3 regions of the Methylobacterium sp. GXF4 genome follow, and region 1 is predicted to be linked to each of the others. Evidence: riboswitches for the same ligand, from Rfam matches in the RefSeq annotation. Region 1 holds a riboswitch; each other region holds the start of a gene.
What was found. A riboswitch is a leader RNA that binds a small molecule or an ion and turns the genes downstream of it on or off. The one in region 1 is predicted to bind cobalamin.

Region 1 (4,275 bases):
GACCGCTTGCGGCGTGCGGCCGTCGGCGAGGTCGACGAGGGCGGGATTCGAATCGTCTGCCGGGGCCATCATGTCTCCGGGGCGGATCTGGGCCGGTCGCGCCGGGGCGCTGCCGGACGGCGCGACCGGCGGTGCCCGCATCGACACCGGCCCGTCAAGCCCGCCGGCTGAAGCCATCGCACCCGGTCGCCGCCTCAGCCGTTCGTCCCGGACTTCAGGAGGAGGATGTCGATGTCGCGCTGGGGGACGTAATCCTTCACGACCATCTCGAAGGTGGTCGGCCCGGTCTTCTTCACGTTGGTGCCGCAGAACGCGATGAGGGTCGCGGGGTCGCCCTTGTCCACGACCAGCTTGAACGTGCCGATCGGTCCCGCCCAGTTCCCCCCGGACGTGATGACGTAGGAGAGGTACTGCTCATAGGCCTGGAACGACCGGCTGCCATCCGCGCTCGCCCGGCGGTACAGCGCCTGGGCCGCCTTCTCGAACGCGGGCTCCGTGCAGTAGCGGGTTGCGTATTGCGCCTTCTGCGCCGGATCCACGTTCGGAGCGCCGTAGGACAGGCTGGGCAGGCTGCCCAGGCTCGGCACGTAGCTCTGGCGGACCGTGATCTCCCGGCCGGCCGGGAAGACCTGCCGGCGCCAGAACTTCGATTTCAGCGTCCAGAGCGGGACATCCGCGATCGTCCCATCCTTGTGCACCTGCCGCTCCAGGATGCCGTCGACGGCCAGGGCGAGGCGCCGGCGCTCGCCCAGACGGCGCAGGGCCTCTTCCGTCGCCTCGACGGTCGGCATCAGGGGAATGCCCAGGCCCTTGAGGCGATCGGTGATCTCGACGGGCGGCGCGCCGTTCCGGATCAGGAAGGCGCGCTGCTCGACTTGCGATTCGACCGGCCGTCCATCGACCTCGGTGGCGAACTTGAGGAAGTTGTCGTGGGCCGGATCGGGAATCGCGGTCAGCATTTCGCGATCCCCGGTGATGTCGGGCATCGGAAACGCGATGGTGGTCTCGATATCGGCGTCGGTGAGGTTGCGGAACCGGTAGTCGATCCGCACGGCCTTCTCGGACAGGTACAGTTCCTCGGAGGCGAGCGTGATCTTGTCGGTCTTCTCGAGGACCAGACCGCCCGCGGCGAGCGCGGCGCTGCTGTCATCCGCCCGGGCGGGCAAGGACGCCGTCGCCGCGAGGGCGAGGGCCAGCCACAAGGTTCGCATCGGTATCACACTCAATATGCTCGGGAATCGGCGGCCTGCGCGGCCGCTGCGGGAGTCGTCCGCCGGCAGTCCGGATGATCGGGGCTAATCATGTTCGGCAAGTCGGGGCGGGACGGTTTCACCGCGAAGATCGTCGCCCGGCCTCGGCAAAAGCTTCACAGCCACCGACCACACCACTGAACCACGTCATACCCGAAGAGTCGGAGATGATTCCGCCGCGCCTCCGTTGTGCGAGAGCTGTCATGCGTCTACAACGATCCCGTGACGGTGCCCCGGCAACGGGGTGAAAAGGGAATGCGGTGAGGAGCGCGAGTTCCGAATCCGCGGCTGCCCCCGCAACTGTGAGCGGCGAGCGTCTGCCAGTAGGCCACCGGAGCGATCCGGGAAGGCGGCAGGCGCGCCGAGCCGCGAGCCAGGAGACCTGCCGTCACGCTGAGATCCCGCAATGCCGCCGGTGGGGCGGCTGGAGACACGCTGATGACCACCTCGACCCTCGCACCCGTCGCCACCGGCACCCGCGCTGCCGAGCGCCCTGTCGCCGTCGCGATCGCGGCTTTCCTCGGACTCGGCCTGCTGTTCATGGCGGGCTTCTCGCCGGCGATCGCGCTGCACAACGCGGCGCACGATTTCCGGCACACCCAGAACTTCCCCTGCCACTGACGCCCCTGCCCCAGGGATGATCATCCGGCTTCTGTCGGCGGCTCTGGCCGCCGGCTTCCTCGCGGCCGTCGTCGTGACGGGCCTCGAGCTGACGCTGACCTCGCCGCTGATCGTGGCGGCCGAGCGTTACGAACATCAACAGACGCATCAGGCCGAGCGCGGCCTGCCGATCGTCCTGGCGCATGCCGGGCACGATCATGCCGCGCCGGATGCTGCGCCCGAATGGCAGCCCGGCGAGGGCCTGCCGCGCATGGCCTTCACGGCCCTGGCGACCCTCGTGGGTGCGGTGGGCTATGCGCTGCTGCTCGGTGCGGCGATTCTCGCCTGCGGGCGGGAGCCGACCCGCCAGGTCGGCGTCGCCTTCGCGATCGCGGGCTTCGCCAGCGTCGCCCTGGCCCCGGGCCTCGGCCTGCCGCCCGAACTGCCCGGCAGCGAGGCTGCACCGCTCGCCACCCGCCAAGCCTGGTGGGTGATGACCGCCGCCGCCACCGGCATGGGCCTGTACCTGATCGCGATCCGGCGCTCGCTGATCGCGATCCTGGGCGGGCTCGTGCTGATCATCGCCCCGCACGTGGCCGGCGCACCGCAGGCCCCCGAGGCCGCCTCGGAGCTTCCGGCAGCGCTGGCGGCGCAGTTCGCGGCCCGGTCGCTAGCGATCAGCTTCGTCTTCTGGCTGCTGATCGGTCTCGGCTTCGGCTGGGCGTGGCAGGCCTTCGCCCGGGGCCCGGTGCGCGGGACGGCCCATGCCTGAGACCGTCCTCTACGTCTGCACCACCTGCCGCCGCCCGGGCGACGACCCGGACGGCCCGCGGGCCGGGGCGCGCCTGCTCGACGCCCTGCGCGCGGGCAACGCCGCGCCGGACCTGCGGATCGAGGGGGTCGAGTGCCTCTCGGTCTGCAAGCGGCCCTGCTCGGTGGCGGTCGCCTCCGCGAACCGCTGGACCTACGTCTACGGCGACATGGATCCGATCGAGTCCGCCGCCATTATCCTCGGCGGCCTCGCGTCCTACGCGGCGACGCAGGACGGCATCGTACCGTGGCGGGAGCGGCCCGCCGCCTTCAAGACCGGCGTGATCGCCCGGATCCCGCCCTTTCCCGATCCCCGCCCGCTTCCGGCCGGCACCCTGGAGGCTGCGGAATGACCATCGTCACCAAGATCCCCTGCACCATCGTCACCGGCTTCCTCGGGGCCGGGAAGACCACCCTGGTCCGCCACGTCGTCGAGAACGCCAAGGGCCGCCGCCTGGCGATCCTGGTCAACGAGTTCGGTGATGTCGGCTTCGACAAGTCGTTCCTGGCCGCCTGCGGCGTCGAGGGCTGCACCGAGGACTCCATCGTCGAGCTGCCGAATGGCTGCATCTGCTGCACCGTGGCCGACGATTTCGTGCCGGCGCTTGAGACCCTGCTCGGCCGCGCGGAGCCGCCGGAGCACATCCTGATCGAGACCTCCGGCCTCGCCCTGCCGAAACCCCTGGTCCAGGCGTTCCAGTGGCCGGCGATCCGCTCGCGGGTCACCGTCGATGGGGTCGTGGCCGTGGTGGACGGGCCGGCCGTGGCCGCCGGTGCCTTCGCGGAGGATCCCGCGGCGCTGGCCGCCCAGCGCGCCGCCGACACGGCGGTCGATCACGACAACCCGCTGGAGGAGGTGTTCGAGGACCAGCTCCTCTGCGCCGACCTCGTCGTTCTCAACAAGTCCGACCTGCTCGATGCCGAGACCCGGGCGCGGGTGCGCGCCGAGGTCGAGGGGCATCTGCCCCGGGCCGTGAAGGTGGTCGAGACCGCCAACGGCGCGATCGACCCGCTGGTGCTGCTCGGGCTCGGCGCGGCCGCCGAGGACGACCTCGATGCCCGCCCCTCGCATCACGGCGACGGCGAGGATCACGACCACGACGATTTCGAGACCGTGGCCCTGCCGGTCCGCCCGGCCATCACCGCCGGTGACCTCGCGGCCCGGGTGGAGAAGGCCGCCGAAGCACCGGGCGTCCTGCGCATCAAGGGGTTCGCCGAGGTCGAGGGCAAGGCCATGCGCCTCGTGGTGCAGGGGGTCGGCCGGCGCGTCGTCCACCATTTCGACCGTCCCTGGCGGGCGGGCGAGAGCCGCGACGGGCGCCTCGTGGTGATCGGCCTGAAGGGGTTCGACCAGGGCGCCGTCGCCGCGGCGCTCGCGGGATGAAGCCGGTCGCGCGCGCTCCCTCGCTGAGACGCTGCGCGCGCGCCCATTTCGGCGCGGCCTAGGAGGCGCGCCATGCATCTCGTTCGCATTGATAGCGTCTCGCTCGACGAGGGCGAGGCGGCGGTGGATCTCGGGCAGGAGCCCGGGGACCTCGTCGTGCTGTCGTTCACCGACAGCGACCTCACCGGGATCGGGCAGGCCCAGGCCGCCGAGCCGGGTCTGCCGAGCCTG
Region 2 (4,275 bases), on a different contig from region 1:
CCTTCGTCGGATCAGCGTCAGGCGAGCCCGAGGATCCGCCGCGTCGTCGCCATCGCGGCCTCGAACGGCGCGTCGGTCCGCACGATCTTCGCCATCAGGCTCGCACCGAGCCAGACGTGATAGAGCGCCTCGGCGATGGTATGCGGTTCGCCCTCGACCTTGAGCGAGCCCTCCGCGACCCCCGCCTCGATGGCCCGTGCCAGCCGCTCGATGATCCCGGCGGTCCCGTCCTTGAGGGCGAGCCGCATGACTTCGGACAGGTCCGAGACTTCCGCGGCGAGCTTCACCGCCAGGCACTTGCGCTGGTAATCGACGCTGCCCTGCGTCGCCTGCCATTTGCGCCAGTAGTTCATCAGGCGCTCGGCATGGTTCAGGCCGGGCTCCGCAAGGGTCGCGTCGAGATCGGCCAGGTATCCCTCGAAGTAGTCGGCCAGAAGCGCCTCACCGAAGGCCTCCTTCGATCCGAAATAGTGGTAGAACGAGCCCTTCGGCACCCGGGCCGAGGCCAGGATCTCGTTGAGCCCCACCCCGGAAAACCCCTTCGCACCCACGAGGCCGTAGGCGGTGTCGAGGATCTCCTGCCGGGTGTCGGTATGCGCGTTGAGGCGTGCCATGACGCTGAGATAGCTTTGATTAGACCGGTCGTCTAGTGGCCTCGGACGATATTTTTTGTGCGCTCCTGAGGCGACCAAGGGGGGCTCGATGTCGGCGTGACATCCCGGCGCGCACGCTCGGCCCACCGCCCGGGGTTTGCCGCCGGGGACATGAACCGATCCTACGGTCGCGCGACCAGGATCTGTGACCGTCGCGCCACAGCGAATGTAACAACGTTGCATTCTGCGCATGGGCCGTTGACCCCGGGGGGCGTCGCGGCGAGTATCGATCGGCCAAGGTTCCCGCGGGCTTCGGTCCGTAGGCGAAGATGGGAATTCAGTGCGCCGGCAACGGCAAAGCTGAAGCTGCCCCCGCAACTGTAAGCGGCGAGTTCCTGCTGCTCCTCGGTCACTGATGCCTCGCATCGGGAAGGCCAGGCAGGGATCGTGACCCGCGAGCCAGGAGACCTGCCTCGGCGCGTCGACAACCCTCGGGCGGGGTGCCCCGGTGGAACGCATGTCCGGCGCGGCCACGCGGGCCCGTCGCGCGCACGCGCTCACGCTTGGCCCCCGGCTCGACAACCCAGAGTGTGCCGGTGCCAGTCCGCCCGAAGCCGACCACGATCGAACCGTTCGCGAAAGCCCGAGGCCCGCGGATCCGCTCACGGTCGCGGCTCCGCCGCCACAGCCCGCGTGTCGCCCTCGCGGCGGTCCTGACAGCGGGTTCGCCAATCGGCGAGACGCGCGCGCAGGAGAGCGTCGCCCTGGAGGAGGTCTCGGTCGAGCATGTCGGCGGCAGCGCGGTCCCCGGTACGACGAGCGCGTCGGACAGCATCGGCCTGATCGGGCCGACGCCCGGCTACAGCGCGACCCGGGCGGTCAGCGCGACCCGGACCGCGACCCCGCAGATCGACGTGCCGCAGGTCGTCACCGTCGCGCCCCGCGAGGTGATCAGCGATCTGGCCGCCACCCGCGTCGATCGCGTGTTCAACTACCTGCCCGGCGTCGCGCAGCAGAACAATTTCGGCGGCTTGACGATCTTCAGCTACGCCATCCGCGGGGTGACCACCTCGGAGATCTACAAGAACGGCTTTCCGCTCAATCGCGGATTCCCGCCCCCGCCCGATGCGCAGAACATCGAGCGGATCGAGGTGCTGAAGGGCCCCGGTGCCGGCCTGGTCGGGCGCAGCGATCCCGGTGGCCTCGTCAACATCATCACCAAGCAGCCCACCGCCCAGCGCTTCGTCGAGATGGGCACCCAGGTCGATTCGTTCGGGCTGACCCGCGGTACGGTGGATGCCGGCGGCGCGCTCAACGAGGACGGCACGGTCCTCTACCGGTTCAACCTCGCGGCCCAGGGCGCGGGCAGCTTCCGGGACTTCGTCAACAGCGACCGTCTGCTCGTCGCGCCGGTGGTGAGCTGGCAGGTCACGCCGGACACCCGGATCACGGTCGAGACCGAGTTCGTCAAGAACCGCATCGTGTTCGACCGCGGGGTGATCGCGATCAACAAGCAGCTCGGCTTCCTGCCGATCTCACGCTTCCTGGGGGAACCGAACCGAGGCGACCAACAGAACAACAACACGATGCAGGTGCGCATCGATCATCGCTTCGATGACGCCTGGCAGATGCGTCTCGCGGCCTACCTCAACACGGGCGACCTGGAGGGCGAGTCCGCCGAGGTTCGCTCGCTCGCCCCGAACAACCGCACGGTGTCGCGCGACCGCAACGTGCGTGACTACCGCTGGGACGTGGCGATCGGCCAGGCCGAGCTGCTCGGGCGCTTCGACACGGCCGGGATCGGCCACACCGTGCTGCTGGGAGTCGACCGCGAGAGCACGGATAGCCGCACACAGTATTTCCGCTCGAACTTCCGCACGAGCCCCTACGCGCTGGACATCTACGCGCCCGTCTACGGACAGGCGCTGCCGCCGATCACCATCCCGCGCAACAATCTGGAGCGCGTCACCAATACCGGCCTGTACGCCCAGGACGAGATCGTCCTCAGCCCGGAATGGCGGGCGCTCGTCGGCATGCGCCTGGACATCTTCGAGCAGTCCTTCCGGGAGCGGGCCCCGCGCAGCCAGGTCGATCAATCGCGGGTTGCGGCCTCACCCCGGGCCGGGCTCGTCTACCGCCCGATCCCGGAATTCGCGCTCTACACCAATGTCGGCACGAGCTTCCGCCCGAATATCGGCCCGGACGCCGCGGCGGTGACCCGCGGCACGCCGCTCGCACCCGAGACCGGCCTCGGCTACGAGGTCGGGGTGAAGTCCGAGCTGTTCGGCGGCAACCTTCTGCTGACGGCGGCGGCTTTCCGGGTCGAGCGGCAGAACGTGCTCACCCCCGACCCGAACAACAGCGGCTTCTCGCTCGCGGCGGGCGCCGTGCGCAGCCAGGGCTTCGAGCTGACCGCCCAGGGTCAGCTCACGCCGGAACTGAAGGTGCTGGCTGGCTACGTTTTCGCCGACGCGGTGGTGACCAAGGACAACGTGCTGCCCGTGGGCGCGCCGCTGATCAACGTGCCGCGCCATTCGGGCAGCCTGCTCGCGGTCTACGAGCCGCAGGGCGGCGACTGGAAGGGCCTCGGCATCGGCGGCGGCGTGCGCGGCGTGGGCGAGCGGGCGGGGGATGCGGCGGGCTCGGGCTTCGTCCTGCCGGCCTACATCGCGGTCGACGCCCTGGCCTATTACCGCTTCGACAACGTCCGCTTGGCCCTCAACGTCGAGAACATCTTCAACACGGAATATTACGAGAGCTCGCTCAACGTGTTCCGCGTCTATCCGGGCTCGCCGCGGCGCTTCACCGGCTCGTTCACGGTTCGGTTCTGATGGCGCGTCTGGCCGAGAAGCGTCCCGCGCAGCCGGGGCCCGTCCGCCCGGGTGATGCCGGGCGCAACGCCGCCTCCGCACGGGCCCGGCGTTACGTCCTCGCGCTGCAGCCGCTGATTGAGACGATCGCGCGGGAGACCGGTCGAACGGCGCAAGGGATCGCGTCGGAGATGACGCGCCGGGATATCGGCAAGCCCCGCGGCGGAACAATCTGGACGCCGGCCGACGTGCGCCGGCTCCTGCGCCGTCTCGGCTCGGACGTCGCGCGATGACCCCCGGAGGCATCGCCCCGACGCCGCATCGGTCACACCGCATCGCCGCGATCGATGCGCTGCGCGGCCTCGTGATGCTGCTGATGCTCGTCGATCACGTGCGCGAGTTCGTCTACCTGTACGCCCAGGTCCGCGACCCGATGGACCTCGCCGCGACCCCGGCCGCGCTCGCCTGGACGCGGATCGCGTCGCACATCTGTGCCCCGGTGTTCATCCTGCTCACCGGCCTGTCGGCGAGCCTGTACGGTCAGAAACACGGCGGACGGGCGGCCACCGCTGCCTTCCTGTTGAAGCGCGGCCTGCTCCTGATCGCGCTGGAAGTGACCCTCGTGAGTTTCGCCTGGACCGCGAGCCTGCCGCCGCCCATCCTGTACCTGCAGGTGATCTGGGCGATCGGCGTCAGCATGGTCGCGCTCGCAGGCCTGCTCTGGCTGCCGCGGGCGGCGCTTGCGGTCCTCGCGCTGGTGATCATGCTCGGGCACAACGCCCTCGACGGGATCGCCCTCGCCCCGGACCAGCCCGGCTATGCCCTGTGGTCGATCCTGCACCTGCGCGGGCTGATCCCGCTGCCCTGGGGCG
Region 3 (4,275 bases), on a different contig from region 1:
CGGGCGCTTGCTGGTGATGTCGAGGATGCCGCCGGGCGAGCCGAGGCCGTACAAGCCAGAGGACGGCCCGCGCAGGATGGTCACGGCCTCCGCGCCGTAGGGCTCGATGCGCGGATAGATGAAACCGCTGCCGATCACACGCAATCCGTCGCGGTAGATGCCCTGGTTGGTGAGCACGTCGAAGCCACGGATGAAGATCTGGTCGAAGCGCGGGTCGAAGCCTGATCGAGCAGAGATGGCGCCGGGGACGTAGTTGATCGCATCGCTCAGGGTCTGGACGTTGCGGTCGTTCAACTGCTCCCGGGTGACAACGGAGATCGATTGCGGCGTCTCGATGATCGGCGTGTTGGTCTTGGTCCCGGCTGTCGTCACGCGGGCGGTGTAGCCGGTGATGCCAGACGGGCCGCCACCGCCACCACTGGTGGCGCCCGTTCCACCGTCGCCGGCGCTGACGTTGAGGCCGCCCGAACCGGCCGGCCCAGGGGCGGAACTTCCGGGTCCTGCCGCATCGACCGAGATTTCGTTGAGCTGAATGGTCCCGTCCTGCGCCGCCGCGGTCCCGACAAAGGTGGTGGTGGTGAGAAGGGCAGCGAGGAGTGAGGAGCGGTAGGACATTGATCACGCTGACACGCGCCTGGAGTGGCGCAACACCAGGGTGATCGCCGCTCACGGATCGTAGCGCAAGCCGAAAACGTGTTATAAATCACGCACTTACAATGGTTCAAATCTGAAGATATTCTAATCTAGGGACTATCGAGCGAACGCTGCGCGTGCCGAAAGGAATGTGCGTCCATAGGGTCAGACTGCGAGCGATCCTCAAACCGCCAACTCAAACACCTTAAGCGACCGAGCAGGGGGCAAAGCTGAAAGTCGGCTCCCGGCTGTTGCATCAACTTCCGCTTGCTCCCCTTCTACGACCTCTGTGACGTCTACCTTCTGGAGGGCAAGTTCATCTTCAGAACCGCCCCGCGATCGTCAGACGCACTGCCGTGGGCTCCACTGGGTGGAACACGCGGTCGCTAAGCCCCTCGGCGGGCTCACCGGGCAGGCGAGACACGTAGGCGTAGGTGATTTGGTCGGATTTGCTGTTGGTTAGGTTCAGCACGTCGAGCGAGACGCTCACCCCATTCTCGAAGGCGTAGCCCACCCGGCCGTTGAACAGGGAGGTCGAGCGCGAGCGGATCGAGTTGTCCTCGATCAGTGGGCGTGGCCCGAAATACCGGAACCGCAGGGATCCGAACCAGCCGAGCGGCTCTCCGAAGGTGACGCCCGCCGACGCGATGGTGGTGGGTGCCTCCGGAACCCGGTTACCGCCCGGATCGGAGTCGGAGAACCGGGCGTTGGTGATCGTCAGGTCGCCTTCCAGCGCGAGCCACGGAGTCACCGCGTAGCGGTTGGTCCACTCGACGCCGAAGCGCCGGGTCGGGCGGCTCGGCTCCGTGGTGCCGGTGTCGCCTTGGAACAGGTTCTCGGAGGCGAAGTCGAGCCGGAACAGGGCCAAGCTCGTCTCCAGTCCAGCTATCGAGCGATTGCGCAGGCCGATCTCGTAGCCCGTGGACGGCACCAGGAAGGGCGAGCGGGTCGTGTTGAACAACGCGCTTTGCGGATCGACCGTGGCGGTCACACCGCGCACGTCGTTCGAGTGGAAGCCGCCGCCGTAATTGACGTAAAGCTCGGTGTCGAACCACGGGCCGAGCGTCAGGCCGAGCTTCGGGTTGACGATACTGTCGCGTGCCTTGCCCGAGTTCGCCGGCGTGTCCGAGACGACGCTGGCGTAGTAGCCGTCGGCGCGGAAGCCGATCGAGGTCCGCAGCCAGTCGGTCCAGCGCACGCGGTTGTCGAAGTAGAACGCGCCACTCGTCTCCAGCACCCGGTCGTCGAGCACACCGGAGCGGTACTGCCGGTTCGTGGTGTTGAACAGCCCGACCCGAATCGAGTCCGTTCGGGTCTGGACGCCGATCTCGTTCTCCATCGGGAGCCCGAACAGGTCGCCCTGGAAGATGTGCAGGGCCTCACCGCCGCCAATGATGCGCTGGTCGAGCTGGTGGAACTGGTCGCCGTTGACCCGATCGTTGAGGAAGTACGTGAAGTCGTTGAATAAGTTGAGCTGTGAGCGGATCACGTAGGCGGAGGCTCGCGTGACGCCGGTGTCGTCCGTCGCGCTGAACTTGCCAGAGAGCGAGAAGCGCGAGGTATTGCCGCCGTCTGTAGGGTTGATCGTTCCATAGCGGCTGATCAGCCCGTCGGCGACCGCCCGCTCAGGGATCTGGTTGGTGGCCGTCCAGCGAGCCGCGTAGGCCATACCGGTGACCGAGAAGCCGTTCAGCGGCGTGCCCTGGCTGTAGCGGGCCACGCCGTTGATCTTGCGCAGGGCATCCGGGACAACCCATGGCCCATCGTAGACCTGGGCTTCCCCGGCCAACAGGAGGTTGCCCTCGCCGAGCGGCACGGTCGTGATCGACAACGCCCGCTTGTAGCCGAACGAGCCGATCGAGGTCAGCGCCACGTTCTTCGCGGTCGTGTCGAGGTAGTCGATCCGCACCGAGCCCGCGGAGGCGAAGTCGCCGTCGCGCACGAAGTACGGCCCCTTGTGGAACTCGACCGCGCCGACGAGTTCCGGGATCAAGAAGTTGATGTCGGCGTAGCCCTGGCCGTGGGCATGAGTGCGCATGTTCAGTGGCATGCCATCCAGGAACAGGGCGATGTCGGTGCCGTGGTCGAGGTTGAACCCGCGGAGGAAGAACTGATTGGCCTTCCCCTCGCCGGAGTGCTGGGTGACGATCAGGCCCGGCACCGACTCCAACACCTCGCCGGGGCGCGTCACCGGGCGGCTGTTGAGCTGTGCGCCGGTTATGACGCCGGAACTGGCGGAGTCTACCAGCCTGCTGATCCCGCCGATGCCGGTTGTCCCCCCAACGTAGCCTGCGCTCGCGGACGAACCAGCCTGCGGAGCCGCGGCCGCAGCTGTCTCAGAGGTGACGGAGATCTCCTCCAGCGTCGTCTCGGCGGTCGCCGCACTCGGCGTTGAGCGGCCTTGAGCTAAGGTAGCCGACGCCAGAGCGGCAAGGCAGACGCCCGACAGGATCGAAAGCGTTCGGGTGATTGGACGACGGGACACGGGAGCCTCGGGCGACGGCAGTGGCACGTCACCGCGAATGAGGTCTCGACGACCGCGCATGTGCGCGAGCGTCTCGACACCCATCAGGACACCCCGCCCGATGCGTTTCGCGTGTGACCACGACTGACGGCAGGTCTCCTGGCTCACGGGTCGCTGCCCTTGCACCGTCTTCCCGGATGAGGCTCATCCAGTGACGCGGTGGTGCCGGGCTCGCCGCTTACAGTTGCGGGGGCAGCCGCGGCTTCGGGGCAAGCCCCTCACCACGTTCCCTTTTGATCCCCAAGGGGAACCGTCGCCATCACCATCGGTCGCCCTGTCGGGCCGCGTCAACTCGGGGGGGAAGATCGGCGCCCTTATGTGACCTCGCTGCGACAGTTGGGGTTCGTCCCTCATCGTATCGAACTGCCGCTTCCGGGCGTCGAGCCAGCTACCGCTTTCCACCCAGGCTGTGTGAAAACGGAAGCGCACGTCGGGTTTGTAGAACAATATCCCATGCGGCAGACCTGTAGCCCCGCTGGAGGACAGCCCTAACACGGTTTGGAGACCCATTTCGGCGCTGCCCAGTGTGTCTTCGGGAAGATCCTTCTACCGCTCCTGCGTTTTCACACACCCTCCACCCTCACCGGACACTTATCCTATCAGGCCGCGTGTATGAAAATCGATCGTTTTCCTTACAGGTGGGGCGGACCCCTCCCCAGCCCCCTGAAACGGCCCCGTTTGTGTAAGGAAAATATGTCAGGAAAACTATTGTCAGGTAAACGTCCTTGTGGGACTATCCTGACATGCTTGTCGGCTACGCGCGTGTGTCCACCCTCGACCAGAACCTGGACCTGCAGCGCGATGCCCTGCTGAAGGCCGGCTGCGAAAAAATCTTCGAGGAGAAAAAGAGCGGTAAGGCCGGCACCAAGCGCCCCGAGTTCGAGGCCGCCCTCGCCTACCTGCGCCCGACCGATCAGCTGGTGGTCTGGAAGCTCGACCGCCTCGGCCGCTCCCTGGTCGAGATGATGCGCACGATCGACGGGCTGCGCCTGAAGGAGGTCCACTTCCGCAGCCTGACCGAGCAGTTTGACAGCGCGACCGCCCATGGGCGCTTCGCCCTGCAGATGCACGGCGCCATGGCCGAGTATTTTCTCGACCTTAACCGTGAGCGGACGATG

Region 2: another riboswitch for cobalamin. It lies ahead of WYO_RS16340 (TonB-dependent siderophore receptor); the one in region 1 lies ahead of WYO_RS09105 (CbtB-domain containing protein).
Region 3: another riboswitch for cobalamin. It lies ahead of WYO_RS02290 (TonB-dependent receptor); the one in region 1 lies ahead of WYO_RS09105 (CbtB-domain containing protein).

What each region holds. Positions count from the first base shown of each region.
Region 1 is NZ_AKFK01000051.1:239,265-243,539, reverse strand. Features, by position in the region: gene WYO_RS09115 (hypothetical protein) at 1-69, opposite strand, end outside; gene WYO_RS09110 (DUF4424 domain-containing protein) at 195-1,211, opposite strand; cobalamin riboswitch at 1,460-1,655, shown strand; gene WYO_RS09105 (CbtB-domain containing protein) at 1,689-1,871, shown strand; gene WYO_RS09100 (CbtA family protein) at 1,888-2,622, shown strand; gene WYO_RS09095 (DUF1636 domain-containing protein) at 2,615-3,013, shown strand; gene cobW (cobalamin biosynthesis protein CobW) at 3,010-4,044, shown strand; gene cobN (cobaltochelatase subunit CobN) at 4,117-4,275, shown strand, end outside.
Region 2 is NZ_AKFK01000064.1:7,124-11,398, forward strand. Features, by position in the region: gene WYO_RS16335 (TetR/AcrR family transcriptional regulator) at 18-614, opposite strand; cobalamin riboswitch at 874-1,084, shown strand; gene WYO_RS16340 (TonB-dependent siderophore receptor) at 1,250-3,424, shown strand; gene WYO_RS16345 (hypothetical protein) at 3,424-3,696, shown strand; gene WYO_RS16350 (heparan-alpha-glucosaminide N-acetyltransferase domain-containing protein) at 3,693-4,275, shown strand, end outside.
Region 3 is NZ_AKFK01000012.1:31,029-35,303, forward strand. Features, by position in the region: gene WYO_RS02285 (TonB-dependent siderophore receptor) at 1-615, opposite strand, end outside; gene WYO_RS02290 (TonB-dependent receptor) at 956-3,202, opposite strand; cobalamin riboswitch at 3,229-3,427, opposite strand; gene WYO_RS02295 (recombinase family protein) at 3,901-4,275, shown strand, end outside.